DNA from 3 places in the Streptomyces sp. NPDC001108 genome. Region 1 is predicted to be linked to each of the others. Evidence: predicted binding sites of a transcription regulator. Region 1 holds the regulator's gene; each other region holds the start of a gene.
What was found. Region 1 encodes HrcA, which represses chaperone genes, less so after heat shock. Its sites were predicted from a motif close to TTNGCACTCNGNNNNNCNGAGTGCNAA; they were not measured.

Region 1 (9,239 bases):
GTCCGCACGGTCTTCGTCGGCGGCGGCACCCCGACGCTGCTCGCCGCCGCCGACCTGGTCCGGATGCTGGCGGCGATCCGCGAGGAGTTCGGGCTCGCGGACGGTGCCGAGATCACCACCGAGGCCAACCCCGAATCGGTCGGCCCGGCCTACCTCGCCGAACTGCGCGAGGGCGGCTTCAACCGGATCTCCTTCGGGATGCAGAGCGCCCGGCAGCACGTCCTGAAGATCCTGGACCGCACGCACACCCCCGGGCGCCCCGAGGCCTGCGTCGCCGAGGCCCGGCAGGCGGGCTTCGAGCACATCAACCTCGACCTGATCTACGGCACCCCCGGCGAGTCCGACGACGACTGGCGGGCCTCGCTGGACGCGGCGATCGGCGCCGGACCCGACCATGTGTCGGCGTACGCCCTGATCGTCGAGGAGGGCACCCAGCTGGCCCGCCGCATCCGGCGCGGCGAGGTCCCGATGACCGACGACGACGTCCACGCCGACCGCTACCTGATCGCCGAGGAGGCGATGGCCGCGGCGGGCTACTCCTGGTACGAGGTGTCGAACTGGTCCCGCACCCCCGAGGGCCGGTGCCTGCACAACGAGCTGTACTGGCGCGGCGCCGACTGGTGGGGCGCCGGCCCCGGGGCGCACAGCCACGTCGGCGGGGTCCGCTGGTGGAACGTGAAGCACCCCGGCGCCTACGCCCAGGCCCTCGCCGAGGGGCGCTCGCCCGGCGCCGGCCGGGAGATCCTCTCCGCCGAGGACCGGCGCGTCGAGCGCATCCTGCTGGAACTCCGGCTCTCCGACGGCTGCCCGCTGTCGCTGCTGGCCCCGGCCGGTCTCGCCGCCGCCCGCCGCGCCCTGGCCGACGGCCTCCTGGAGCCCGCCCCGTACGAGGACGGACGGGCGGTGCTCACCCTGCGCGGGCGGCTCCTGGCGGACGCGGTGGTGCGGGACCTGGTTGACTGAGGGCCCCGGGGAAGGCTACTGCGGCGGCGCCGTGACGAAGTCGATCAGGTGCTCCACCGAGCCCAGCAGCGACGGCTCCAGATCCCGGTAGGAGCGGACCGAGGAGAGGATGCGCTGCCAGGCCGCGCCGGTGTTCTCCGGCCAGCCCAGCGCCCGGCACACCCCAGTCTTCCAGTCCTGCCCGCGCGGCACCGCCGGCCACGCCGGGATGCCCACCGAGGACGGCTTCACCGCCTCCCACACGTCGATGTACGGGTGCCCCACCACCAGCACGTCCGCCTCCGTCACCCGCTCGGCGATCCGGGACTCCTTGGAGCCGGGCACCAGGTGGTCGACCAGCACGCCCAGCCGGGCGTCCGGGCCGGGGGAGAAGGCGCGCACGATGCCCGGCAGGTCGTCGATGCCCTCCAGGTACTCCACGACCACGCCCTCGATCCGGAGGTCGTCGCCCCAGACCCGCTCCACCAGCTCCGCGTCGTGCCGCCCCTCCACGTAGATCCGCCCGGCCCGCGCGACCCGGGCCCGCGCCCCGGGGACCGCGACCGACCCCGAGGCCGTACGGGACGGGCGCGCCGGGGCGGCGGCCGCCGGGCGGACGAGGGTGACCACCCTGCCCTCCAGCAGGAAGCCGCGCGGCTCCATCGGGAACACCCGGTGCTTGCCGAAGCGGTCCTCCAGGGTCACCGTCGGACCCTGGGCCGTCTTCTCGCACCGGATCACCGCACCGCAGAATCCGGTGGACACCTCCTCCACCACCAGATCGGGCTCGGCGGGGATCTCGGGAACGGGGGCGGACCTCTTCCACGGCGGGGTCAGGTCCGGCTGGTAGCTGCGCATCGCACGACGATAGGACGACCGGACCCCGGGGGTCACGACACGCCGAAACGTCCGGCCAGTCGCCCGCGCTGCTCCCGTACGAACCCCGCGTCCACCACCGCCCCGTGCCCCGGCACGTACACCGCGTCCTCGCCGCCCAGCGCAAGCAGCCGGTCCAGCGCGCCCGGCCAGCGGGCCGGATGCGCGTCCTCGCCGGCCTGGGGCTCGCCGGACTCCTCGACCAGGTCGCCGCAGAGCACGACGGCGGGCGATCCGGGGGAGCCGGGGACGACCGCCACCAGGTCGTGGCCGCTGTGCGCGGGGCCCAGCTCGGCCAGCACCACCTCGCGCCCGCCGCCCAGGCCGACCGTCCACTCCCCGCGCACCGGGTGCCCCGGCACCACCAGCGCGTCGACGGCCTCCGCCGCGTCGCGCTCCGCGACCCCGTGGCGCACCGCCGAGGCGCGCAGCTCCGCCGCGCCGTCCTTCCGCAGGAACTCCGCCAGCCCGGCCGCCCCGTACACCTGGACGCCGGAGAACGCGGCGGTGCCCAGCACGTGGTCGAAGTGCGGATGGCTGAGTGCGACATGTGTCACCCTCCGGCCCAGCAGCGCCTCGGCCTGGGACCGCACCTCGGCCCCCTCGCGGAGCGTCGAGCCGGTGTCGAAGAGCAGCGCGCCGTCCGCCCCGACGACCAGCGCGACCGTCGCATCCCATCCGGGAAGGCGCCGCCGGCCCACTCCGTGGCCGATCCGTTCCCACCCGAACTCTTCCCAAGAAGCGTCCATACCGCGACGCTATCGGCAAAACACCCGCGGGGTCCCGTGACGGGCTGGCCGGTCGCCCTTGCTAGGCCCCCACTCGGCCGCCGTACACTGGCGGGGGATTGCTGGCACTCGGGGTGACAGAGTGCCAGGCGAAATCCTGGACAGGGACACTGGACAGGGACACGGGAACGGCCCGGGAACCACCGAGGAAACACAGCTGGAGGTGTGCGCGATGCTCAGTGAACGCAGACTCGAAGTGCTCCGCGCCATCGTCCAGGACTATGTCGGCACGGAGGAGCCCGTCGGCTCCAAGGCGCTCACCGAGCGGCACAAGCTGGGGGTCTCCCCGGCGACCGTCCGCAACGACATGGCCGTGCTGGAGGACGAGGGGTTCATCGCCCAGCCCCACACCAGCGCCGGACGCATTCCGACGGACAAGGGCTACCGGCTCTTCGTCGACCGGCTCGCGGGGGTCAAGCCCCTCTCGTCGCCGGAGCGCCGCGCGATCCACAACTTCCTCGACGGAGCGGTCGACCTCGACGACGTCGTGGGCCGCACCGTACGGCTGCTCGCGCAGCTGACCCGGCAGGTCGCCATCGTGCAGTACCCCTCGCTGACCCGGTCGACGGTGCGGCACGTGGAACTGCTCTCGCTGGCGCCCGCCCGGCTGATGCTCGTGCTCATCACGGACACCGGCCGGGTCGAACAGCGCATGATCGACTGCCCCGCCCCGTTCGGCGAGACCTCTCTCGCCGACCTGCGGGCCCGGCTCAACAGCCGGGTGGTGGGGCGCCGTTTCACGGACGTCCCGCAACTGGTGCAGGATCTGCCGGAATCCTTCGAGAGCGAGGACCGGGGCACCGTCTCCACCGTGCTCTCCATCCTGCTCGAAACCCTCGTCGAGGAGACGGAGGAGCGGCTGATGATCGGCGGCACCTCCAACCTCACGCGCTTCGGGCACGACTTCCCCGTGATGATCCGGCCGGTGCTGGAGGCTCTGGAGGAGCAGGTCGTGCTGCTGAAGCTGCTCGGCGAGGCCAAGGACTCGGGCATGACCGTACGCATCGGGCACGAGAACGCCCACGAGGGGCTCAACTCCACGTCCGTCGTCGCGGTCGGCTACGGTTCGGGCGACGAGGCAGTCGCCAAACTCGGCGTGGTCGGACCGACCCGCATGGACTACCCCGGAACGATGGGAGCGGTACGCGCAGTGGCACGTTACGTCGGACAGATCCTGGCGGAGTCGTAAGTGGCCACGGACTACTACGCCGTACTCGGCGTACGCCGCGACGCGTCCCAGGACGAGATCAAGAAGGCATTCCGTCGGCTCGCCCGCGAGCTGCACCCGGATGTCAACCCCGATCCGAAGACCCAGGAGCGGTTCAAGGAGATCAACGCCGCCTACGAGGTGCTGTCGGACCCGCAGAAGAAGCAGGTCTACGACCTCGGCGGCGACCCGCTGTCCTCCTCCGGCGGCGCCGGCGCGGGCGGCTTCGGACAGGGCGGCTTCGGCAACTTCTCCGACATCATGGACGCGTTCTTCGGTACGTCGCAGCAGCGCGGGCCCCGGTCGCGCACCCGGCGCGGCCAGGACGCGATGATCCGGCTGGAGATCGACCTCGCCGAGGCCGCGTTCGGAACGACCAAGGACATCCAGGTCGACACGGCCGTCGTCTGCACCACGTGCAGCGGCGAGGGTGCCGCGCCCGGTACCTCCGCCCAGACCTGTGACATGTGTCGCGGCCGCGGCGAGGTCTCGCAGGTCACCCGGTCCTTCCTGGGCCAGGTCATGACCTCGCGGCCCTGCCCGCAGTGCCAGGGGTTCGGCACGGTCGTGCCGACGCCGTGCCCGGAGTGCGCCGGTGACGGCCGCATCCGCTCGCGGCGCACGCTCACGGTGAAGATCCCCGCCGGTGTCGACAACGGCACCCGCATCCAGCTCGCGGGCGAGGGCGAGGTCGGCCCCGGCGGCGGCCCGGCCGGCGATCTGTACGTGGAGATCCACGAGCTGTCGCACGCGGTGTTCCAGCGTCGCGGCGACGACCTGCACTGCACGGTCACCATCCCGATGACGGCGGGCGCGCTCGGCACCAAGGTGCCGCTGGAGACGCTCGACGGGCTGGAGGAGGTCGACATCCGGCCCGGCACCCAGTCCGGCCAGTCCGTCCCGCTGCACGGCCGCGGTGTCACGCATCTGCGGGGCGGCGGGCGCGGCGACCTGATCGTGCACGTCGAGGTGATGACCCCGACGAAGCTGGACCCGGAGCAGGAACGACTGCTGCGGGACCTGGCGAAGATGCGGGGCGAGGAGCGGCCCACCGGCCAGTTCCAGCCCGGTCAGCAGGGGCTGTTCTCCCGGCTGAAGGACGCCTTCAACGGCCGCTGACCCGCGGTGTCCGGACGCCGGGCGGGCCCCCTCGACGGGGCCCGCCCGGCGTCCGCGCGTACCCGGGTCGCGGCCGGTGCGTCCCGGCGGGTCCGGTCCGGCCCGGACGTGACACGATGCGGTCATGTCATCCGCATTGACCGATCTCTGCCGGTATCCGATCGTGCAGGCCCCGATGGCGGGCGGCGCCTCCGGCCCCCCGCTCGTCGCGGCCGTCTCCGGGTCGGGCGGTCTCGGCTTCCTCGCCGCCGGCTACAAGACGGCGGACGGGATGTACCAGGAGATCAAACAGGTCCGCGGGCTGACCGCCCGGCCCTTCGGCGTCAACCTCTTCCTGCCGCAGCCCGGGCTCGCCGACCCGAGCGCCGTCGAGGTCTACCGCCACCAGCTCGCGGGCGAGGCCGCCTGGTACGAGACCCCGCTCGGTGACCTGGACGTCGACGGGGACGACGGCTACGAGGCCAAGCTGGCCATCCTGCTGGACGACCCGGTTCCGGTCGTCTCGTTCACCTTCGGCTGCCCCACCCGGGACACCCTGGACGCCCTCGCCGACGTCGGCACGTACACCGTCGTGACGGTCACCACGCCCGAGGAGGCCCAGGCCGCCCAGTGGGCCGGGGCCGACGCGGTCTGCGCCCAGGGCGTCGAGGCGGGCGGCCACCAGTCCACCCACCGCGACGACCCGCAGGCCGACGGCTCCGGGATCGGGCTGCTCTCGCTGGTGTCCCAGGTCCGCGAGACCGTGCAGATCCCGGTTCTCGCCGCCGGCGGGCTGATGCGCGGTGCGCAGATCGCCGCGGTCCTCGCCGCGGGCGCCGACGCGGCCCAGCTCGGCACGGCCTTCCTCGTCTGCCCCGAGTCCGGGGCGAGCCCGCTGCACAAGCAGGCGCTGACCAACCCGCTGTTCGTCCGGACCGCCCTGACCCGGGCGTTCTCCGGTCGCCCGGCCCGGGGCCTGGTCAACCGCTTCATGCGCGAGCACGGCCCGTACGCCCCCGCCGCCTACCCGCAGGTCCACCACCTGACCGCCGGGCTGCGCCGGGCGGCGGCGAAGGCCGGGGACGCGCAGGGCATGGCGCTGTGGGCCGGGCAGGGCCACCGGATGGCCCGCGAGCTGCCGGCCGGCCGGCTGGTCGGACTGCTCGCCGAGGAACTGGACGCCGCGCGTACGGCACTGAGCACCGGAGGCACCAAGTGACCGCACCCGTCTTCGTCGTCGAACAGGTCCCCGAGGGGCCCGGGTTCGTCCTGGAGGGCCCCGAGGGCCGGCACGCCGTGTCGGTGAAGCGGCTGCACGCGGGCGAGGCCGTCGTGCTCACCGACGGGCGGGGCCGCTGGACGGAGGGCGTCGTGGCCGCCGCCGAGGGCAAGGACCGCCTCGTCCTCGCCGAACTGGCTCCGGTCCGGGAGGAGGCGGCGCCCGCCCCGCGCATCACCGTCGTCCAGGCCCTGCCCAAGGGTGACCGGGGCGAGGTCGCCGTGGAGACCATGACGGAGACCGGCGTCGACGTGATCGTGCCCTGGCAGGCGGCCCGCTGCATCACCCAGTGGAAGGGCGACCGCGGCCTCAAGTCCCTGTCGAAATGGCGCGGTACGGCCCGGGAGGCGGGCAAGCAGTCCCGCCGGGTGCGCTTCCCCGAGGTGACCGACGCGATGACGACCAAGCAGGTCGCGGCGTTGCTGGCCGGGGCGGACTTCGCGGCCGTGCTGCACGAGGACCGGGACCACGACAGCGAACCGCTGGCCACCGTCGAACTCCCCGAGCGGGGCGGGATCGTGCTGGTCGTCGGGCCCGAGGGCGGGGTGTCGCCGCAGGAACTCGCGGTCTTCGCCGAGGCGGGCGCCCGGACCTGCCGGCTCGGTGCGAGCGTGCTGCGCACCTCCACCGCGGGCACGGCGGCGACGGCCCTGCTCCTGGGGCGCACCGGCCGCTGGTCCTAGGGGTGTTTCGAAAGTAGCGCCGCGCGATCCCCGGTTGTGCGCCCGGCGCCATTTGCGGCGCGCCCGCATGCCGTCTACCGTCCGGCGGGCGATCGGTGGGAAGCTGCCCGTATGGGGACAACAAGGGCATGGATTCAGGGGCGAGGCCGACGTGTTCCGGCCGCGTCCGCACTCGTGGTCGCGGCCGTCCTGGGCGTCGCCGCCTGCGAACCCACGGGTGGGCTGAACTCCGCCTCCATCGCCGTGACCACCGACCGGGTCGGCACCGGCGCACTGGAGAGCAACGGGGTGAACGTGCGGTGGCTGAGCTGCTCCGCCGGGGTCGACGGCGCCCGCGCCTGGGGCGCCTCGCCCGCCGCGTCCGTACCCCGCAGCGCGAACGTCGACTGCACGGGCCGGACCGGCAGCGGTGAGGCGATCACGCTCAGCGGCAAGGTGACCCAGGAGCTCGGCGGCCGGTGCGTACGGGGCGATCTGACCGCCAGGACGGGCGGGCGGTCCGTCTTCCGGGCCGATGTGCTCGGCGACTGCAACGCCCCGCCGCAGACCTCCGTGATCACCCCGGCCCCGCCCGCCGCGGGCGGGAACGGCTTCCGGCCCACCGTCACGGTCACCGTCACGGTGACCGAGACCACCCGGGGAAAGTGAGTGCGAACCGGAGCCCGGCCCACCCGTCGGACTCCGGCCAACCCGGTTACGGGCGGCACAGCGGCGTCCTAGGGTGAGCGGTGTGACGCAGCTTTCCTACCTCCGGTATCCCCATCTCCACGGCGACACGGTCGCCTTCACCGCCGAGGACGACGTCTGGCTGGCTCCGCTGGACGGGGGCCGGGCCTGGCGCGTCAGCGCCGACAACCGGCCGGTCGGCCCGCCGCGGATATCGCCGGACGGGACCCGGGTCGCCTGGACGACCACCCGGGACGGGGCGCCGGAGGTCCACCTCGCGCCGGCCGACGGCGGCCCCGCCACCCGGCTCACGTACTGGGGCGACAGCCGGACCGAGGTCCACGGCTGGACGCCCGGTGGCGAGGTGCTCGTCGTCAGCGCCCAGGGGCAGCCGTCGTTCCGCCGCACCCGGGCGCACGCCGTTCCGGTCGACGGCGGCCCGGCGCGGGTCCTCCCGTACGGACAGCTCGGCTCGCTCGCGTACGGGCCCGGCGGCCGGGCCCTGCTGCTCTCCGCCACCATGGGGCGCGAGGCCGCCTGGTGGAAGCGCTACCGGGGCGGCGCCGCGGGCAAGTTGTGGATCGAGGGGGAGACCCCGGGCGACGGCCCGGCGCGGTTCGTCCGGCTCCACGAGGAGCTCGACGGGAACATCGAATGCCCCATGTGGGTCGGCGACCGGGTCGCCTTCCTCTCCGACCACGAGGGCACCGGCGCCGTCTACTCCTCCCTCCCCGACGGATCCGGGCTGCGCCGCCACACCGGCCTCGACGGCTTCTACGCCCGCCACGCGAGCACCGACGGCACCCGTGTCGTCTACGCCTCGGGCGGTGAACTCCGGGTCCTGGACGATCTGACGGGCAGCGAGCCCCGCCGCCCGGACATCCGGCTCGGCGGCCAGCGCACCGACCTCCAGCCGTTCCCCGTGCACGCCGGGAGCCACGTCGAGTCCGTCTCCCCGGACCGCACCGGGCGCGGCAGCGCCGTCGTGACGCGCGGCGCCGTCCACTGGGTCACCCACCGGAGCGGCCCGGCCCGCGCGCTCGCCGCCGAACCCGGCGTACGCGCCCGGCTGGCCCGTACCTTCCAGGCCGAGGGCGACCCGCACGTCGTCTGGGTCACCGACGCCGAGGGCGAGGACGCGCTGGAGTGCGCCCCCGCCACCGGCGCCGCCCCGGGCACCGCGCCGCACCGGCTCGCCGCCGGCCGGCTCGGCCGGGTCCACGAACTGGCCGCCGCCCCCGACGGCAGCCGGTTCGCCGTCGCCACCCACGACAGGCGCGTCCTGGTCGTCGAACGGGAGAGCGGCGAGGTCCACGAGGTGGACCGCAGCGAACACGGCGACGCCTCCGGACTCGTCTTCTCGCCCGACTCCGCCTGGCTCGCCTGGTCCCACCCCGGCCCCCGCCCGCTCAGCCAGCTCAGACTCGCCCACCTCACCGACCTGTCGGTCGCCGAGGCCACCCCGCTGCGCTTCCGGGACTTCTCGCCCGCGTTCACCGCCGACGGCAAGCACCTCGCCTTCCTCTCCGAGCGCTCCTTCGACCCGGTCTACGACAGCCACGTCTTCGACCTGACGTTCCCCGCCTCCTGCCGCCCGCACCTGCTGACGCTCGCCGCCACCACCCCCTCCCCGTTCGGACCGCAGCGCCACGGCCTGCCCGTCGAGAAGGAGAAGAGCGGCGGCGAGGGCGACCAGGACA
Region 2 (9,239 bases), on a different contig from region 1:
GGGAACTGCTGTGGCGGCACATCGGTACGTGGAACGGCACCCCGGACCGGGACGGGGCGCGCGCCGCGTTCCTCGCCGAGATGGCGGCCGTCGGTGAGTGGCCGCGCCGTCCCCGGCTGATCGGGGTCGCCAACGGCACGGCCGACGGGGTCGGCACCGACGTACGGGCGGGTGAACTGGCCCTGGAGGGCACGGGCGGATCGGTCGTCGGCACCCGTCTCCACACCCAGGCGCCCGGCCCCGACGAATCCGTGGCGAAGCTCCGGGTGGTGGCCCCGAAGACCCACGAGGTACGGACCACGGGGCTCCCCTCGATCGACGGCGCCCCCGGCGGCTCGCTGGAGGGCTTCGGCATCCTCGCCGACGGGCTCAACGCCCTGCACCCCGATCTCGGTCTCACGACCGCCGTGCGCATCCGGTCGCACTGCTTCGTGCCGTCCGTCAGCGCGGTGGACATCGGCGAGCTGGACACGGACGACGAGTTGTACAAGGACATCTCCGCGCTTCCGGCCGGGACCGGCGGGCTGGACGCCTACCGGCTCGCCTCCCGGAACGAACCGCACGCGCTCGTCACCGGAGAGCTCTGCACCTGGCTCCTCAGCCACCTTCCGTAGCGAAAGCCACCTTCCGCAGCGAGGCCCCCTCCCGCAGCGAAGCCGCCCTCCGTATCGAAGAAAGCCGGCTTCCACGGGGAAAGCCGGCTTCCCGACGGAGCGCGGAACGGCGTTGGCCCCCGGGACCAGAAGGTCCCGGGGGCCAACGCCCGCAGAGCTCGGAAGCCGTGCGGAAGGAACTACCGATCCGTCAGGATCAGAAGTCCATGTCACCGCCCGGCATGCCGCCCGGAGCGGCCGCGGCGGCCTTCTCCGGCTTGTCGGCGATGACGGCCTCGGTGGTGAGGAACAGCGCGGCGATGGACGCGGCGTTCTGCAGGGCGGAGCGCGTGACCTTCGCCGGGTCGAGGATGCCCTCGGCGATCATGTCGACGTACTCGCCGGTGGCGGCGTTCAGACCGTGGCCGACGGCCAGGTTGCGCACCTTCTCGACGACGACGCCGCCCTCAAGACCACCGTTGACGGCGATCTGCTTGAGCGGGGCCTCCAGGGCGAGCTTCACGGCGTTGGCGCCGGTCGCCTCGTCACCCGAGAGCTCCAGCTTCTCGAAGACGGCCGAGGCCTGGAGCAGAGCCACGCCACCACCGGCGACGATGCCCTCCTCGACGGCGGCCTTGGCGTTGCGCACCGCGTCCTCGATGCGGTGCTTGCGCTCCTTCAGCTCGACCTCGGTCGCGGCACCGGCCTTGATGACGGCCACGCCGCCGGCCAGCTTCGCGAGGCGCTCCTGGAGCTTCTCGCGGTCGTAGTCCGAGTCGGAGTTCTCGATCTCGGCGCGGATCTGGTTGACGCGGCCCTGGACCTGGTCGCTGTCACCGGCACCGTCGACGATCGTCGTCTCGTCCTTGGTGATGACGACCTTGCGGGCGCGGCCGAGCAGGTCGAGACCGGCGTTCTCCAGCTTGAGGCCGACCTCCTCGGAGATGACCTGGCCACCGGTGAGGATGGCGATGTCGCCGAGCATGGCCTTGCGGCGGTCGCCGAAGCCCGGGGCCTTGACGGCGACGGACTTGAAGGTGCCACGGATCTTGTTGACGACCAGGGTCGACAGGGCCTCGCCCTCGACGTCCTCGGCGATGATCAGCAGCGGCTTGCCGGACTGCATGACCTTCTCCAGCAGCGGAAGGAGGTCCTTCACGTTGCTGATCTTCGAGTTGACGATCAGGATGTACGGGTCGTCGAGCGACGCCTCCATACGCTCCATGTCGGTGGCGAAGTACGCCGAGATGTAGCCCTTGTCGAAGCGCATACCCTCGGTGAGCTCCAGCTCCAGACCGAAGGTCTGGGACTCCTCGACGGTGATGACGCCTTCCTTGCCGACCTTGTCCATGGCCTCGGCGATGAGCTCGCCGATCTGGGTGTCGGCGGCGGAGATGGAGGCCGTCGAAGCGATCTGCTCCTTGGTCTCCACGTCCTTGGCCTGCTCCAGGAGGGCGGCGGAGACGGCCTCGACGGCCTTCTCGATGCCCCGCTTGAGCGCCATCGGGTTGGCACCCGCAGCGACGTTGCGCAGACCCTCGCGGACGAGCGCCTGGGCGAGAACGGTGGCGGTGGTCGTACCGTCGCCGGCGACGTCGTCCGTCTTCTTGGCGACCTCCTTGACCAGCTCCGCACCGATCTTCTCGTACGGGTCCTCCAGCTCGATCTCCTTGGCGATGGAGACACCATCGTTGGTGATCGTGGGGGCGCCCCACTTCTTCTCAAGGACGACGTTGCGACCCTTGGGGCCAAGGGTGACCTTGACGGCGTCGGCGAGCTGGTTCATGCCGCGCTCGAGACCGCGCCGGGCCTCCTCGTCGAACGCGATGATCTTGGCCATGTGAAGTGGTCCTCCCGGACAGGGGTGGATTTCTCCGGACCGGATGGCGCCCGCGACGGACGGCCTGCGCACCCGGTGGTTCCTTGCCCCACCGGGCTGCGGGCCTCACCGGCCCGGTCCAAGTTCTGTCACTCTCACCTGGAGAGTGCTAACGCCAATGATTAGCACTCGACCCCCGAGAGTGCAAGCGTCCCCCTCGGGATGTGGACAGTGCGCCGGGCGCGTGGCGGACGGTGCGCCGGGCGCGTCGGGGGGGGCGGGCGGGGCGCGAGGTCCGCGCGCCGGGCGCGTCCGGGACGCACTGAGGGCCCGTACCTCATGGGTACGGGCCCTCAGTGCGTGAGTGGCGTCGTTGGCCGACCGCTCGAACTCAGCCGACGGCGAGCTTGACCATGTCTGCCTGCGGCCCCTTCTGGCCCTGCGAGATCTCGAACTCGACTCGCTGACCCTCTTCAAGGGTGCGGTATCCGTCCATCTGGATCGCGCTGTAGTGGACGAAAACATCCGCACCACCGTCGACCGCGATGAAGCCGTACCCCTTCTCCGCGTTGAACCACTTGACGGTGCCCTGAGCCATGCCTAACTCCCCTATTACTGGCCCTTGCGCAGGTCCGCACTTCGCGGACCCGGGTCAGAACTCCCCCTCCGACAGGTAGAGGGCGTGTGCGCCGGAACGCGTCGACCGCGGCTGAATGTATCTGTCCAACTGCCCTCTGCAACAGGTCAATCGGACGAGAATTCTGGGCAGCGCTGAACACCCGGATATGCGCGATTCAGAGGATTCCCGGGCAACTCGGGCCGGGCAAAGGTGACTTATGCCGCAAGCGGAACACACACTTTGGCTGCATCTTGTCGGGGCCGGGCGCATTCTCATACGCGGTTGGCGCGAGCAGCTGGGGGGACTTCCCCTACTCTACCGCGCTCAACCATGCAGAATTGCCCCCTCCGTTTGAATCCGGAGAGGGCAATTCGACAACGCGGGCGACAGTCCCGGCCGATCGGCGCGGCATCAAGAACACCAGGACATCGCGACATCAGGCATCAGGGCGTCAGGACATCGGAACGGCGTCAGGACATCGTGATGTCAGGGAGTCGGGCCTCAGCAGCCGCCGGCCACCGCCGGGATGATCGAAATGCCGGCGCCGTCCGGCGTCGCGGTGTTCAGGCCGTCCTCGAAGCGGACGTCGTCGTCGTTGACGTACACGTTCACGAAGCGGCGCAGCTTGCCCTGGTCGTCCAGGACGCGGGCGGCGATGCCCGGGTGGTTCTGCTCCAGGGACGCGATGACCTGGGAGAGGGTCGAGCCCTCGGCCGGAACCTCGGCCTGGCCGCCGGTGTAGGTGCGGAGGATGGTGGGGATACGGACCTTGACGCTCATGGGTGTGTCCTTCCTGGAGGCTCGGTTGATCAGCTGGTGGCGAGGCCGGCGGCGCGGAACGCCTCCAGGCTGGGGCGGATCGTCGCGGTCGCCTGAGAGGTCTCGGCCACCGCGTCGAGGGTCTTGAGTCCGTCGCCCGTGTTGAGGACGACCGTGGTCAGCGCGGGATCGATCAGACCGGCCTCGATGAGCTTCTTCGTCACGCCGACCGTCACCCCGCCCGCCGTCTCCGCGAAGATCCCCTCGGTGCGGGCCAGCAGCTTGATCGCGTCGACGACCTGCTCGTCGTTCACGTCCTCGACCGCGCCGCCGGTGCGGCGGGCGATGTCCAGGACGTACGGGCCGTCGGCCGGGTTGCCGATCGCGAGCGACTTGGCGATCGTGTTCGGCTTCTGCGGCCGGACGACGTCGTGACCGCCCTTGTACGCCACCGAGACCGGCGAGCACCCCTCGGCCTGGGCGCCGAAGAGCTTGTACGGCTTGTCCTCGACCAGACCGAGCTTGATCAGCTCCTGGAGCCCCTTGTCGATCTTGGTGAACTGGGAGCCGGAGGCGATCGGGATGACCAGCTGGTCCGGGAGCCGCCAGCCGAGCTGCTCGCAGATCTCGTACGCCAGGGTCTTGGAGCCCTCGCCGTAGTACGGGCGCAGGTTGACGTTGACGAAGCCCCAGCCCTCGCCGAGCGGGTCGCCGATCAGCTCGGAGCAGAAGCGGTTGACGTCGTCGTACGTGCCCTCGATGCCGACCAGCTCACCGCCGTACACCGCGGCCATGACGACCTTGCCCTGCTCCAGGTCGTGCGGGATGAAGACGCAGGAGCGGAAGCCGGCGCGGGCGGCGGCGGCGCCCACCGCACCGGCGAGGTTGCCGGTGGAGGAGCAGGACAGGGTGGTGAAGCCGAAGGCGCGGGCGGCCTCGATGGCCTGGGCGACGACGCGGTCCTTGAAGGAGTGCGTGGGGTTGCCGGAGTCGTCCTTGACGAACAGCTTGCCGGGCTCGACGCCCAGCTCACGGGCGAGGTTGTCGGCCTGGACGAGCTTGGTCCAGCCGGGGTTCAGGTTGGGCTTCTCGGCGACGTCCGCGGGGACCGGCAGCAGCGGGGCGTAGCGCCAGATGTTCGCCGGTCCGGCCTCGATGCGCTTCCTCAGCTCCTCGGGGGAACCGGTCGGCAGTTCGTACGCGACTTCGAGCGGGCCGAAACAGGAGGCACAGGCGAAAATGGGGCCGAGCTCGAAACGCTCGCCGCACTCGCGACAGGAAAGGCCGGAAGCGGGTCCGAGATCGACGGACGCGGCGGATTCGGTGGTGTCGACGGAAGCGTCGGTGCTTACTGCAGCGGTCTGCGCAGCCATGATGGCGAGGCCCTTTCTCCTCATCTTCCCCGCGGCGCGTTTCGCCACGAGACGGAATTGGCACCTTCCTCACCGGACCGCACGGTCGGTGGGGGGGTTGCCGGGACTTCAACGGGCCGTTCCCTCAGTCCCTCTGGATGAGCGCTGTGGCACCGGATCTTCGATCCGGGCATTTTTCGGCGGACGGACCCCGGCATGCGATGGTCGTCCGCGTTGTTCAAGACTGTAACCGAAGCCGCGGGCTGTTGAGATAGTCGTCCGACCCGCGAGATGGATCACACAACAGGGAGTACCGACCGTGCTGGAAGAGGTCGAGCACTGGCTGACCAGGCGTTCCTGGTCGGCCGCCGACCGCCCGCTGGACCGCCTCCTGGCCGCTCGGGCCGCGGCCGGGGAGGCGGGGCGCGGGAGTGTCAGCGTCGTGCTGCCCGCGCTGAACGAGGAGGCGACGGTCGGCGAGATCGTCGCGACGATCCGGCGTGAGCTGATGGAGAAGGTCCGGCTGGTCGACGAGCTGGTGGTGATCGATTCCGGTTCCACGGACGCCACCGCCCGGGTGGCCCGGGAGGCCGGTGCGCGGGTGGTGCACCGCGACGCGATACTCCCCCGGATACCGGCCGTGCCCGGCAAGGGCGAGGTGCTGTGGCGGTCGCTCCTGGTGACCGGCGGGGACATCGTGTGCTTCGTCGACGCCGACCTGAAGGACTTCTCGGCCGACTTCGTCTCCGGCATCGTCGGCCCCTTGCTGACCGATCCGGACGTCCAGTTCGTCAAGGCGATGTACGACCGCCCGCTCGGCGACACCACGGGGCAGGGCGGCCGGGTGACCGAGCTGGTCGCGCGCCCGCTGCTCAATCTGCACTGGCCCCGGCTGGCCGGATTCGTACAGCCGTTGGGGGGCGAGTACGCCGTGCGCCGCTCGCTGCTGGAACGGCTGCCGTTCCCGGTCGGCTACGGGGTGGAGCTCGGGCTGCTGGTCGACGCGCTGCACACGGTCGGGCTGGACGCGCTGGCCCAGGTCGACGTCGGGGTGCGCAAGCACCGGCACCAGGACGGACAGGCGCTCGGCCGGATGGCCGCTGCCATCTACCGCACGGCCCAGCTCCGGCTCTCCCGCGGGCACTTGGTGCGTCCGGCGCTCACCCAGTTCGAGCGCGGGGCGAACGGCTTCGTGCCCCGCACCCATGCGGTGGACACCGAGGAGCGGCCTCCGATGTGCGGGATCGAGGAGTACCTGGCCCGCCGGGCGGCCTGATTTCGCACGTTTGGGCGGTTCGCGATCGGGCTAGATTCCGCAACATGGTCTCCGCGCGCGATTCCCGTCCCACCGCCCGGCCCGACGACGCCCCGGCCGACGGTCCCCCGACCGGTGCCCGGGTGCTCGTCGCGTCCAACCGCGGCCCGGTCTCGTACACCCGGGAGCACGACGGCTCGCTCGCCGCGAGACGGGGCGGCGGCGGGCTGGTGTCCGGGCTGAGCGCCGTCGACGACAAGCTGTGGGTGTGCGCGGCGCTGGGCGACGGGGACCGGGAGGCGGTCCGGCGCGGGGTCGGCGAGCCGGGTGTCCGGATGCTCGACATCGACGCGGTCACCTACGCCGACGCGTACAACGGCATCGCCAACTCGGTGCTCTGGTTCATCCACCACCTGCTGTACCAGACCCCGACGGAGCCGGTCTTCGACCGGGAGTTCCGGCACCAGTGGGCATCGTTCGAGCGGTACAACCGGGCCTTCGCCGAGGCGCTCGCCGAGGAGGCCGGGCAGGGCGCCGACGTGCTGGTGCAGGACTACCACCTGGCGCTGGTGCCGGGCATGCTCCGCGCACTCCGCCCCGATCTGCGCATCGGCCACTTCTCGCACACGCCGTGGGCGCCGGTCGACTACTTCCGGCTGCTCCCCGACGACATCGCCGAGCAGTTGCTGCGCGGCATCCTGGGCGCGGACCGGGCGGCGTTCCTGACCCGGCGCTGGGCGGACGCGTTCACCGACTGCTGCAACCGGATCCTGGGCGGCACCGGGGAGACCCGGATCGGTGTGCACGGGCTCGGCGCGGACGGGGACTTCCTGCGCCGCCGGGCCCACGAGGCGGACGTGGACGAGCGGCTGGCCGCGTTGCGCGAGCAGGTCGGCCCGGACCGGAGGACGATCGTGCGGGTGGACCGGACCGAGCTGTCCAAGAACATCGTGCGCGGCCTGCTCGCGTACCGGGAACTCCTGGCCGAGCGGCCCCAGTGGCGCGAACGCGTCGTCCACATCGCCTTCGCCTACCCCTCCCGGCAGGACCTGCTGGTGTACCAGGACTACACGGCCGAGGTGCGCCGGGTCGCCGACGACATCAACATGAAGTTCGGCACGGCCGGCTGGACGCCGGTGGTGCTGCACGTCGAGGACGACTTCGCCCGCTCGCTGGCCGCGTACCGGCTGGCGGACGTGGCGCTCGTGAACCCGATCCGCGACGGCATGAACCTGGTCGCCAAGGAGATCCCGGTCGTCTCCGACCACGGCTGCGCGCTGGTCCTGTCCCGGGAGGCGGGGGCGTACGAGGAGCTGGGCGGCGACGCGGTCGTGGTGAATCCGTACGACGTGTCGGCGACGGCGACGGCGCTGCACGAGGCGCTGACGATGGCCGAGGACGAGCGGGCGGCGCGCACCGAGCGCCTGGCCGCTGCGGCGGTCGCGCTGCCGCCGCAGCAGTGGTTCCTCGACCAGTTGGACGCGCTGCGGCGGGATTAGGGGGTGTCTGATAAATGAGTGCGGGTGAAGGAGCGGGGTCCGGTGCGTGCGATCGCAAGGCGCCGGGGCGTCCGCGGATGGGGTCTCCCCTGCTCGAACGGAGTTGAGAGCTCGGGGAAGGAGCCACGTGGGCGGTTCGGCAACGCCGCGAGCAGTGGGGTGTCCCCTGCTCGAGCGAAGCCGAGAGCTTGGGGATGTGCCGGACCCCGCGACGCCGCAGGCATGTGTCAGACACCCCTAGGGCGTCTCCCGGGGGTTGTTGGTCGTTCCGATGGTTTCGGCCAGTCGGGCGAGGAAGGCGACGACGCCCGCGGGGCCGTCCAGGCGCAGGTCGGCGCGGTCGGAGAGTTCGGTGACCTCCGCGCTGCCGCTGCAGATCAGAAGTCCGGGTACGGCGTCGGGGCCGTCGGCGCGGAGCTTCTCCACCGCGGCGTAGGCGGCGAGGTCGCCGAGGTCGTCGCCCGCGAAGAGCACGGAGCGGGCGCCGGTCTCCCGGAGGTATTCGGTGAGGGCCACGCCCTTGTCCACGCCGGGCGGGCGCAGTTCCAGGACCAGACGGCCGGGCTCGACGACCAGTCCGTGCCGGGCGGCCAGCTCGCCCAGGGGCCCGCGCAGGGCTTCGAACGCGCTCTGCGGGTCGGTGGCGCGGCGGGTGTGGACGGCGATGGCCCGGCCCTTCTCCTCGGTCCAGGTGCCGTGCCAGGAGCCGGAGCGGTCCAGGACGCCGGGGAGTTCGGCGCGGACGGCGGCGATGCCGGGGTGCGGGGCGGGGGCGTGGACGGTGCCGGTGACGGCGTCCCAGCGCTCGGCGCCGTAATGGCCGAGGACGACGAGGTGGTCGAGGCCGGGGACCCCGGCGAAGCCGCCGTGCCGCACCGCGACGCCGGCCGGGCGGCCGGTGATCACGGCGACGGAGCCCACCTTCGGGGCGAGCGCGGCGAGGGCCGGTACGGCGCCGGGGTGAGCGCGGGCCTGCTCCGGGTCCGGGACGATGTCGGCGAGGGTGCCGTCGAAGTCGAGCGCGATCACGGCACGGTCGGGGCGGGCGAGGATCGCGGCGAGGGCCTCTCGGCCGGCCCCGGTGGTCGGGACCGGGAGCCCGGCGGGCGTCCCGTCCGGGGCGGGGGTGGGTGCTTCCGGGTTGCTGCCCATGGGGCGAGCCTATAGCCGGGGAACGGGGTGGGGGCGGCGGTCGGCCAAGGACCTTCCCGGGCGGGGGCCGATGCCTGGCGGGGGCCGGGGCGTGTTCCTGGGCGCGCCCGTTCCTCTATGTGAAGACCGTGCCCGGTGCTCAGCGGCGGGCGCGGCGGGCGTCGCGGATCCGGCGGAGGCGGTTGACGGTG
Region 3 (9,239 bases), on a different contig from region 1:
AGGACGCGCTCCGGCTGGCCCGGGTGCTCGCCGGGCTGATGGAGCACGAACCCGAGGTCCACGGGCTGGCCGCGCTGCTGGAGCTCCAGGCGTCCCGCACCGCGGCCCGCACCGGCCCGGACGGCGCGGCGGTGCTGCTCGCCGACCAGAACCGGGCCCGCTGGGACCGGCTGCTGATCCGGCGCGGGGTCGCCGCCCTGGAACGGGCCGTCGCCGCGACCGGCGAGGGCGCCGGACTCGGCCCGTACACCGTGCAGGCCGCGATCGCCGCCTGCCACGCGCGGGCGGCGACGTACCAGGACACCGACTGGGACACCATCACCGCCCTCTACGACCGGCTCGCCGCGATCGCCCCCTCCCCGGTCGTCGCCCTGAACCGGGCCGTGGCCGTCTCCATGGCCCGCGGCCCCGAGGCCGCTCTCGCCCTGGTCGACGCCCTCGCCGCCGATCCGGCGCTGGACGGCTACCACCTGCTGCCCAGCGTGCGCGGCGATCTGCTGGCCCGGACCGGACGCACCGGTGAGGCGCGCGCCGAGTTCGTCCGGGCGGCCGGGCTGACCCGCAACGCCCGGGAGCGGGCCATGCTCCTGGACCGCGCGGAGCACCCGGCCCGCGGGATCCGGTGAGTCCCGGCCCCCGGCCGCGGCACCGCGCGCCGTGGGCGCGGCCGGATCCCCAGGGGCCGCGCACCGCCCCGGCCACCGGACCGTAAGGTCATGCCCATGTCTTCCCGTGCCCAACTGCCGCCCCCGCCCCCGCCCGTTGAGCTCCGTTCCTGGCCCGACCGGGAGGCGCTGCTCACCGACCGGGCGGCGGTCCTCGGCGGGCTGGTGCGGGCCCATGTCGGCCCGGGGCGGCTGGTGGTGCTCTGGCTGTGGGGCCTGCTCGGCGCGTTCGGCTGGCTGTTGGTGGGCTCGGCGCTGGTCGCCTTCGAGGAGTCCTACGACCCGATCGGCGCCCTGGCGGGGCTGACCATGCTGGTGCTGGGCATCGGCTGCCTGGTCCCCGCCGCCCTGCTCGTCGTCGTCGGGGTGCGCCGCGACCGCCGGGTCCGCGTACTGCTGCACGCCTGGGGCGCCCTGGACCGCGATCCGGCGCGGGACGCGGCGCTGCGGATGCCGGGCGCGTCCAGTGCCTGGCTGGTGCTCTCCTTCGTGCTCTGCGCGGTCGGACTCGGCACCTGCCTCGCCGTCCCGGCGAACGCCGCGCCGGACGGGTACGGCTGGAGCCTGGTCGCCCTCGCCATGGGGCTCGGGATGATCGCCTGGCTCGTCGGACTGATCGGTCTCGTCAAGGCGTTCGCCCACCGGCGCTGGGTGCTGCGGGTCCTGGCCGGGGCGCCCGCACCGGCGCCACGCCTGCCCGCCCGCGACGGTGCCCACCGCTGACCCCGGACCTATCCTGACGGGGCACGGACGTCCAACAGGGGGAGAACGACATGCAGTGGTACTGGTGGGTGCTCATCGTCTTCTGGATGGGCGGCTTCGGATGGGTCGTCGACAACGTCCGTACGGCGTTGCGCAACCGGCACGAGCGCAAGCTCGAACTGCTGGAAACGGCCCGCCAGGAGCGGCTGGCCGTCGAGGCGGCGAGCAAGCCGCCGGAGCCGGTCTGCGGCTGCACGCACCACCTCGCCAAGCACGACAAGCAGGGCCGCTGCCACGAGCGGGTCGAGGTGCCGACCGCCTGGGACGAGAACAAGAAGCCGGTCCGCTTCGAGTCCGGCCAGTGCAACTGCCAGCAGTACGTGGGCCCGCAGCCGCTCTCCCAGGTCTACGCGGACGACCTGACCGATCTCGCCTGACCGGCCTCGGGACGTCCGTCCTGCTCAGCCGGTGGGGCCGGTCAGCGGGTGGCCGACGAGCATCGTCGGCGCTCCGGCCACCCGGGTCAGGAAGACGGTCGCGGAGTTCGGCCCCTGGAGCTTCATCCGGCGCCGCAGCTCCTCCGGTTCGACCGCCGAACCGCGCTTCTTGACGGTCAGCACGCCCACCTTCCGCTCCCGCAGCAGCGCCTTCAGCTTCTTCATGTTGAACGGCAGCCGGTCGGTGATCTCGTACCCGGTCGTGTACGGGGAGGCGTACGGCCGGTCGGCGGTGATGTACGCGATGGTCTCGTCGATCAGCCGGCCCTCGCACCGCGCGACCAGGTCGGCGACCAGATGGGCGCGGATCACGGCGCCGTCCGGCTCGTACAGGTAGCGGCCGACCGGGCCGACGGGCGGGGCGGACAGCGGGGCCCCGGACCACAGGGTGGCGGCCGCCGGGAGCAGCGTGGCGCGGTGGGCGCCGGACGTGAACCCCTCGCCGAACCAGAGGACCGCCTCCTTCACGTCGCCGCCGTCCGAGATCCACTCGGCCTCGGCCTGCTCGGGGATCGCCTCGTGCGGGATGCCGGGGGCGATCTTCAGGGCGGCGCGGGGGGCCGCGAGGGCGGCGCCGACCGCCCAGGACAGCGGCGGCGAGTACGCCTCGGGGTCGAAGATCCGGCCCCGCCCGCCGCGCCGGGCCGGGTCCACGAAGACCGCGTCGCAGGACGAGGTTTCGACGGCGGCGACATCGGCGCACCGCACCTCGATCAGGTCGTCCAGCCCCAGCGCGGCGGCGTTGGCGCGGGCCACCTCGGCGGTCAGCGGGTCACGGTCCACGGCGAGTACGGAGATGCCCGCGCGGGCCAGCTCGATGGCGTCGCCGCCGATGCCGCAGCAGAGGTCGGCGACGCGGCGCACCCCGCCCGCCGCGAACCGTCCGGCGCGGTGGGCGGCCACCGAGGTGCGGGTCGCCTGCTCGACACCGTTCGGCGTGAAGTACATCCGGTACGCGTCCTCGGCGCCGAACTTGGCCACCGCCCGCTGCCGGAGCCGGGCCTGCCCGAGCGCGGCCGACACCAGGGCGGCGGGGTGGGTGCGGCGCAGCCGGGTGGCGGTGGCGAGCTCCTGGGCGGGGTCGTGGTCCCGCAGTTCGGCGAGGAGCGCGGCGCCCTCGGGGGTGCGCAGGGCCCGGAAGCCGGCGAGGGGGTCGGGGGCGTCGGACCGGCCGGTGCCGGACGGGTCGTTTCCGGACGGGTCGTTCGGGGCGAGAGCGTTCACCCGTCCCATTGTGAGCCAGCCGGGTAGACCGGCGGTCCGGGCCGCGGTGTCGGGCCGGACCGCCGGTCGACGGCTGGCAGGATGCGGCGCCATGCAACTTGTACGACAAAACGAAAAAAGCACAGCAAAACCACCCAGATCATCCGGGTCCCCGGGTCGACGGCGCGGGCGCCCGTGCCACCCCACGGCCGCCGTACTGGCCGCGCTCCTGGTCGCGGCGGTCGGCTCGGGCTGCGCCTCGGAGCCCGGCGCAACCGGGCGGGGGAGCGGGCCCCTCGCCGGGAACCCGGGCCCGGCGGCGGGCCCGAACCCCGCCGCCGGACTCCCGGGCGTCCCCGCTCTCCGCCGCGGCCTGGCCCGCCTGCCCGGCGAGCGCTACGGGAACGCGCGGCTCGCCCCGGCCGTCCGGGCCAGGATCGCGAAGAAGTGGGGGCTCGACCGGCCGCCGCTGATCGCCCCGCTGCCGCCCCTGGTCAAGCCGCGCGTCACCACCCGCGAGGGCTTCGAGGTGACCGGTGGCGACGACACGCTCCCGCCGGTCTTCACCACCGTCCCGACCACGGACCGGGTCGTCTTCCTGACCATCGACGACGGCGCCGAGAAGGACCCCGAGCTGCTCCAGATGATGGACGAGCTGGACATCCCGTACAGCGCGTTCCTCAGCGACGACGAGGTGAAGGACAACTACGGCTACTTCGGCGAGGCCCAGCGGCTGGGCACCGTCCTCGGCAACCACACGCTCCACCACCCCTACCTCCCCGGCCTCTCCTCCGACGAGCAGCGGCGCGAGATCTGCGGCCAGCAGGACCTCATGGCGGAGCGGTACGGGAAGCGGCCCCGCCTCTTCCGCCCGCCGTACGGCAACTACGACGCCGACACCCTGCGCATCGCGCGGTCCTGCGGGATCAGGGCCGTGCCGCTGTGGAACGCCGAGGCGTTCCCGGACCGCATGGAGTGGCGCGAGGACGACCAGGAGCTGCGTCCGGGCGACATCATCCTCACCCACTTCCGCGGCCGGGCGGCCTGGGGCGGCAGCATGGCCGACCTGGTCCGGACGGTCCTGAGGACCGTCACCGAACAGGGCTACGCGGTGGCCCGCCTGGAGGACTACGTCTGACGACCCGGCTCCGGCAGGCTCTCAGCCGCCGGAGTCCAGGCACTCCCGGTCGTCCCCGCCACTGCGGCACGGATGGCCGGAGTGCCCCGGATCCTCCGTGTGCGAGGGCGCGGGGGCGGGCGGGTGCGCGCGGCCGTGCTCCCCGACGCCGGTCAGCACTGCCGCCACGCACAGCACCACCCCGGCCACCAGTTGCCCTCCGCCCGCCCACGGCCAGCCGCCGCGCATCAGGACGAGGGCGAACAGCAGGGCCACCGCGGCGAAGCCGCCGAGGGCGAGGGCCGGGCCCCAGTCCGTCGGCGGCGGGCCCACCGGCTCCGGCGGCGCTCCCTTCTCCGGCCCCGGGGCGCCGAGGCCGCCGTGGGAGAGGGCCAGTTGAAGGGCGACGACCGCGCCGATCGCCCCCTCCAGGAGCAGCAGCAACAGCCCGAGCAGCGCGTCGAGGCAGCCGTTCACCGCGGCCGCCCGGCGCCGTCCGTCCGGCGGGGGAAGGGATCGGGTCATGCCCCCACCGTCGTACGGAACGCTCCGGCCCGTCCGTACGTTGCCCGCATGGTGTCCGGACCGTTGTCCGGACCAACCCCCTCCGGCGGCCCGAAGCTCCCGGCAGCTCGAAGCTCCCGGCGGCTCGAAGCTCCCGGCGGCTCGAAGCTCCCGGCGGCTCGAAGCTCCCGGCGCCCTGAAGCTCCTGGCGGCTCGAAGACGACGCCACGACCGCGCGAATTGGCACTCCGCTTGACCGAGTGCTAATCGCGGTCATAGTCTCGGTGCTGGCACTCACCACTGGAGAGTGCCAAACCACTGCGCGACTGGCAGGTCCGGCACCCGCGACGACGGATCGACCTGGTCGCCACCCAAGACTGTTACCCCGTGAGATCTCCGAAGGGGGAGACCGGATCGTGTCGACCGCCAGCTCCAAGGTTGCGATCAAGCCGCTCGAGGACCGCATTGTGGTCCAGCCGCTCGACGCCGAGCAGACCACGGCCTCCGGCCTGGTCATTCCGGACACCGCCAAGGAGAAGCCCCAGGAGGGCGTCGTCCTGGCCGTGGGTCCGGGCCGCTTCGAGAACGGCGAGCGCCTTCCGCTCGACGTCAAGACCGGCGACGTCGTGCTCTACAGCAAGTACGGCGGCACCGAGGTGAAGTACAGCGGCGAGGAGTACCTCGTCCTCTCGGCTCGCGACGTGCTCGCGATCGTCGAGAAGTAATTCACCCACGTTTTCTGTTCCGCGCCCCTGGCCCCCTGCGATAACCAGCCGGGTCGGGGGCGCGGTTCGTTCGAGAGGAAAGCTCAGCTCCCATGGCGAAGATCCTGAAGTTCGACGAGGACGCCCGTCGCGCCCTCGAGCGCGGCGTCAACAAGCTTGCCGACACGGTCAAGGTGACGATCGGCCCCAAGGGCCGCAACGTCGTCATCGACAAGAAGTTCGGTGCCCCCACCATCACCAACGACGGTGTCACCATCGCGCGCGAGGTCGAGCTCGACGACCCGTACGAGAACCTCGGTGCCCAGCTGGTGAAGGAGGTCGCCACCAAGACCAACGACATCGCGGGTGACGGCACCACCACCGCCACCGTGCTCGCCCAGGCGCTCGTCCGCGAGGGTCTGCGCAACGTCGCCGCCGGTGCCTCCCCGGCCGCCCTGAAGAAGGGCATCGACGCCGCGGTCAAGGCCGTGTCCGAGGAGCTCCTCGCGACCGCCCGCCCGATCGAGGACAAGACCGACATCGCCGCCGTGGCCGCGCTCTCCGCGCAGGACCCGCAGGTCGGCGAGCTCATCGCGGACGCGATGGACAAGGTCGGCAAGGACGGCGTCATCACCGTCGAGGAGTCCAACACCTTCGGTCTGGACCTCGACTTCACCGAGGGCATGGCCTTCGACAAGGGCTACCTGTCCCCGTACATGGTGACCGACCAGGAGCGTATGGAGGCCGTCCTCGACGACCCGTACATCCTCGTCCACCAGGGCAAGATCGGCTCCATCCAGGAGCTGCTCCCGCTGCTGGAGAAGGTCATCCAGGCCGGTGGCTCCAAGCCGCTGCTGATCATCGCCGAGGACGTCGAGGGCGAGGCGCTGTCGACCCTCGTCGTCAACAAGATCCGTGGCACCTTCAACGCCGTCGCCGTGAAGGCCCCCGGCTTCGGTGACCGCCGCAAGGCCATGCTCGGCGACATCGCCACCCTCACCGGTGCGACCGTCATCGCCGAGGAGGTCGGCCTCAAGCTCGACCAGGCCGGTCTGGACGTGCTGGGCACCGCCCGCCGCGTGACCGTCTCCAAGGACGACACGACGATCGTGGACGGCGGCGGCGAGCCCGGCGACGTCAAGGGCCGGGTCAACCAGATCAAGGCCGAGATCGAGTCCACGGACTCCGACTGGGACCGCGAGAAGCTCCAGGAGCGCCTCGCGAAGCTGGCCGGCGGCGTCTGCGTGATCCGCGTCGGTGCCGCCACCGAGGTGGAGCTCAAGGAGAAGAAGCACCGTCTGGAGGACGCCATCTCCGCGACCCGCGCCGCGGTCGAGGAGGGCATCGTCTCCGGTGGTGGCTCCGCCATCGTCCACGCCGTCAAGGTCCTGGACGGCGACCTCGGCAAGTCCGGCGACGAGGCCACCGGTGTCGCGGTCGTGCGCCGCGCCGCGGTCGAGCCGCTGCGCTGGATCGCCGAGAACGCCGGCCTGGAGGGCTACGTCATCACCTCCAAGGTCGCCGAGCTGGAGAAGGGCCAGGGCTTCAACGCCGCCACCGGCGAGTACGGCGACCTGGTGAAGGCCGGCGTCATCGACCCGGTCAAGGTCACCCGCTCCGCCCTGGAGAACGCCGCGTCCATCGCGTCGCTGCTGCTCACGACCGAGACCCTGGTCGTCGAGAAGCCGGCCGAGGAAGAGGCCGAGGCCGGCCACGGCGGTCACGGCCACTCCCACTGACGCACCGCCGTCGGGCAGGCGCACAGCCGCGGAAGGCCCCCTGTCCCACCGTTTCGACGGTGGGACAGGGGGCCTTTCGGTGTTCGTTCCGCGCCGGTGGCCTCAGGCCGAGCGGCCGAGGCTGCCGGAGTGCACCGGGTCCGCGAAGGGCAGCCCGGCCGTGAAGCGCTCCAGCTCGTCCAGTGCCTGATCGGCCATCCGGTGCAGCTCGCCGCCGAGCGAGCCCGCGACGTGCGGGGTCAGCAGCACGTTCGGCAGCTCGTACAACGGCGAGTCGGGGGCGGGCAGTTCGGGGTCGGTCACGTCCAGCACCGCCCGCAGCCGCCCGGACGTCAGCTCCGCCAGCAGTGCCTCCTCGTCGACCAGCGAGCCCCGGGAGGTGTTGATCAGGGTCGCCCCGGTCGCCATGGCGGCCAGCTGCGCCGCGCCGATCAGATGACGGGTCTCCGGCAGCTGCGGGGCGTGCACCGAGACCACGGAGCTGCGCGCGCACAGCTCGTCCAGCGGGACGGGCCGCACCCCGAGCCGCGCCGCCTCCGCGCCGTCCACGAACGGGTCGTACAGCAGGACGTCCAGGTCGAAGGGGCGCAGCAGCTCGATCACCCGGCGGCCGATGCGGGAGGCGCCGACGATGCCGACGGTGCGGCGGTAGTTCCCGGCGCCGTCGAGCTCCGCGAGCCAGTCGTGGCCGGTGCGCAGCTCGCGGTAGCGGCGCGCGGTGTGCAGGACGCGTTTTCCGGCGAAGAGGATCGCGGCGAGGGTGAACTCGGCGACGGGGAGGGCGTTGGCCCCGGCCGCCGAGGTGACGGCGATGCCGCGTTCCCAGCAGGCGTCCGTGATGTGGTGCTTCACGGATCCGGCGGCGTGCACGACGGCGCGCAGTCTGGGCGCGGCGGCCAGTACCCCGGGGGTGAGCGGGGTCGCGCCCCAGCAGGTGAGGAGCACCTCGGCCTCGGCGAGCGCGGCGGCCACCTCGGGCGTCGGCGCGGCCAGGTCGTGGGCGACGAGGTGCGGGTCGGTGCGGGTGAGCGTGGCCAGCCGGGTGCGGTGCCGGTCGGTGAGGAGGCGGTCGGCGATGCCGGGCCCCATCGCGAGCAGGGCCGTCGGCCGGTTGTCAGTGGCGTGGGGCATGGTGGAACACGTACTCCTCGGGGCTCGCGACGGGGTCACTTGACGCTGCCGGCGGTCAGTCCGGCCTTCCAGTGCCGCTGGAGCGAGACGAAGGCGACGATCAGGGGGACGACGGCGAGGAGGGAGCCGGTGACGACGAGCGGGTAGAAGCTCGGCTCGCCGTGGGTGTTGGTGTTCCAGGAGTACAGGCCGAGGCTCAGTGGGAAGAGCTTGCGGTCCGAGAGCATCACCAGGGGGAGGAAGAAGTTGTTCCAGATCGCGGTGAACTGGAAGAGGAAGACCGTCACGAAGCCCGGCATGACCATGCGCAGCCCGATCGACCAGAAGACGCGCAGCTCGCCGGCCCCGTCGATACGGGCGGCCTCCAGGGCCTCGTTCGGTATGTAGCCGGTGCTGAAGACCCGGGCGAGATAGACGCCGAAGGGGTTGACCAGCACGGGTATCAGCACGGACCAGTAGGTGTTGACCAGGCCGGTCTTGGAGGCCAGCAGGTACATCGGCAGGGCGAGCGCCGTGGTGGGCACCAGCACCCCCATCAGCACCAGCCCGAACAGCTTCTCCTTGCCCCGGAACTCGTACTTGTCGAAGGCGTACCCGGCGGCGACGCAGATCAGCGAGCAGACGAGCGCCCCGCCGCCCGCGTACAGGAGGCTGTTGAGGTACCAGCGGAAGTAGATGCCGTCGCCGTAGGAGGCCAGGTTCGACAGGTTCTCGCCGAGGTTGAAGCCCTCGAAGGAGAACGCGTTGCCCGCGAGCAGCCCGCCGGTGTCCTTGGTGGCGGCCGTGACCAGCCAGACGAGGGGGAAGAGCATGTAGACGACGGCGAGCAGGAGGAAGCCGTTGACGGCGGTCTTCGACATCCAGCGGCCGCGGGAGGCGGGGGAGTTCATGCTTTCTTGCCCTTCCGGCCGGTGAAGCGGGTGACGACGAAGGACAGCAGCGCGGCCGTGAGCGCCAGCAGGATGGAGGCGGCCGCG

Region 2: a site for HrcA is predicted at 2,595-2,621, ahead of groL (chaperonin GroEL). Genes of this name have one in related genera too.
Region 3: a site for HrcA is predicted at 4,929-4,955, ahead of groES (co-chaperone GroES). Genes of this name have one in related genera too.

What each region holds. Positions count from the first base shown of each region.
Region 1 covers NZ_JBSFKL010000004.1:219,424-228,662, reverse strand. Annotated here, with positions in the region: gene hemW (radical SAM family heme chaperone HemW) at 1-963, shown strand, start outside; gene ACWC97_RS12480 (DUF3097 domain-containing protein) at 979-1,800, opposite strand; gene ACWC97_RS12475 (MBL fold metallo-hydrolase) at 1,833-2,567, opposite strand; gene hrcA (heat-inducible transcriptional repressor HrcA) at 2,779-3,795, shown strand; gene dnaJ (molecular chaperone DnaJ) at 3,796-4,932, shown strand; gene ACWC97_RS12460 (nitronate monooxygenase) at 5,057-6,130, shown strand; gene ACWC97_RS12455 (16S rRNA (uracil(1498)-N(3))-methyltransferase) at 6,127-6,873, shown strand; gene ACWC97_RS12450 (hypothetical protein) at 7,048-7,521, shown strand; gene ACWC97_RS12445 (S41 family peptidase) at 7,604-9,239, shown strand, end outside.
Region 2 covers NZ_JBSFKL010000012.1:192,045-201,283, reverse strand. Annotated here, with positions in the region: gene ACWC97_RS25475 (esterase/lipase family protein) at 1-614, shown strand, start outside; gene groL (chaperonin GroEL) at 811-2,433, opposite strand; gene ACWC97_RS25465 (cold-shock protein) at 2,804-3,010, opposite strand; gene ACWC97_RS25460 (ubiquitin-like small modifier protein 1) at 3,533-3,811, opposite strand; gene thrC (threonine synthase) at 3,841-5,163, opposite strand; SAM riboswitch class I at 5,181-5,307, opposite strand; gene ACWC97_RS25450 (glucosyl-3-phosphoglycerate synthase) at 5,462-6,418, shown strand; gene ACWC97_RS25445 (alpha,alpha-trehalose-phosphate synthase (UDP-forming)) at 6,463-7,896, shown strand; gene otsB (trehalose-phosphatase) at 8,134-9,048, opposite strand; gene ACWC97_RS25435 (DUF3263 domain-containing protein) at 9,188-9,239, opposite strand, start outside.
Region 3 covers NZ_JBSFKL010000002.1:807,520-816,758, reverse strand. Annotated here, with positions in the region: gene ACWC97_RS08390 (RNA polymerase sigma factor) at 1-626, shown strand, start outside; gene ACWC97_RS08385 (hypothetical protein) at 723-1,388, shown strand; gene ACWC97_RS08380 (hypothetical protein) at 1,439-1,804, shown strand; gene ACWC97_RS08375 (THUMP-like domain-containing protein) at 1,829-3,097, opposite strand; gene ACWC97_RS08370 (polysaccharide deacetylase family protein) at 3,180-4,205, shown strand; gene ACWC97_RS08365 (DUF6234 family protein) at 4,227-4,709, opposite strand; gene groES (co-chaperone GroES) at 5,105-5,413, shown strand; gene groL (chaperonin GroEL) at 5,506-7,131, shown strand; gene ACWC97_RS08350 (hydroxyacid dehydrogenase) at 7,234-8,262, opposite strand; gene ACWC97_RS08345 (carbohydrate ABC transporter permease) at 8,298-9,152, opposite strand; gene ACWC97_RS08340 (carbohydrate ABC transporter permease) at 9,149-9,239, opposite strand, start outside.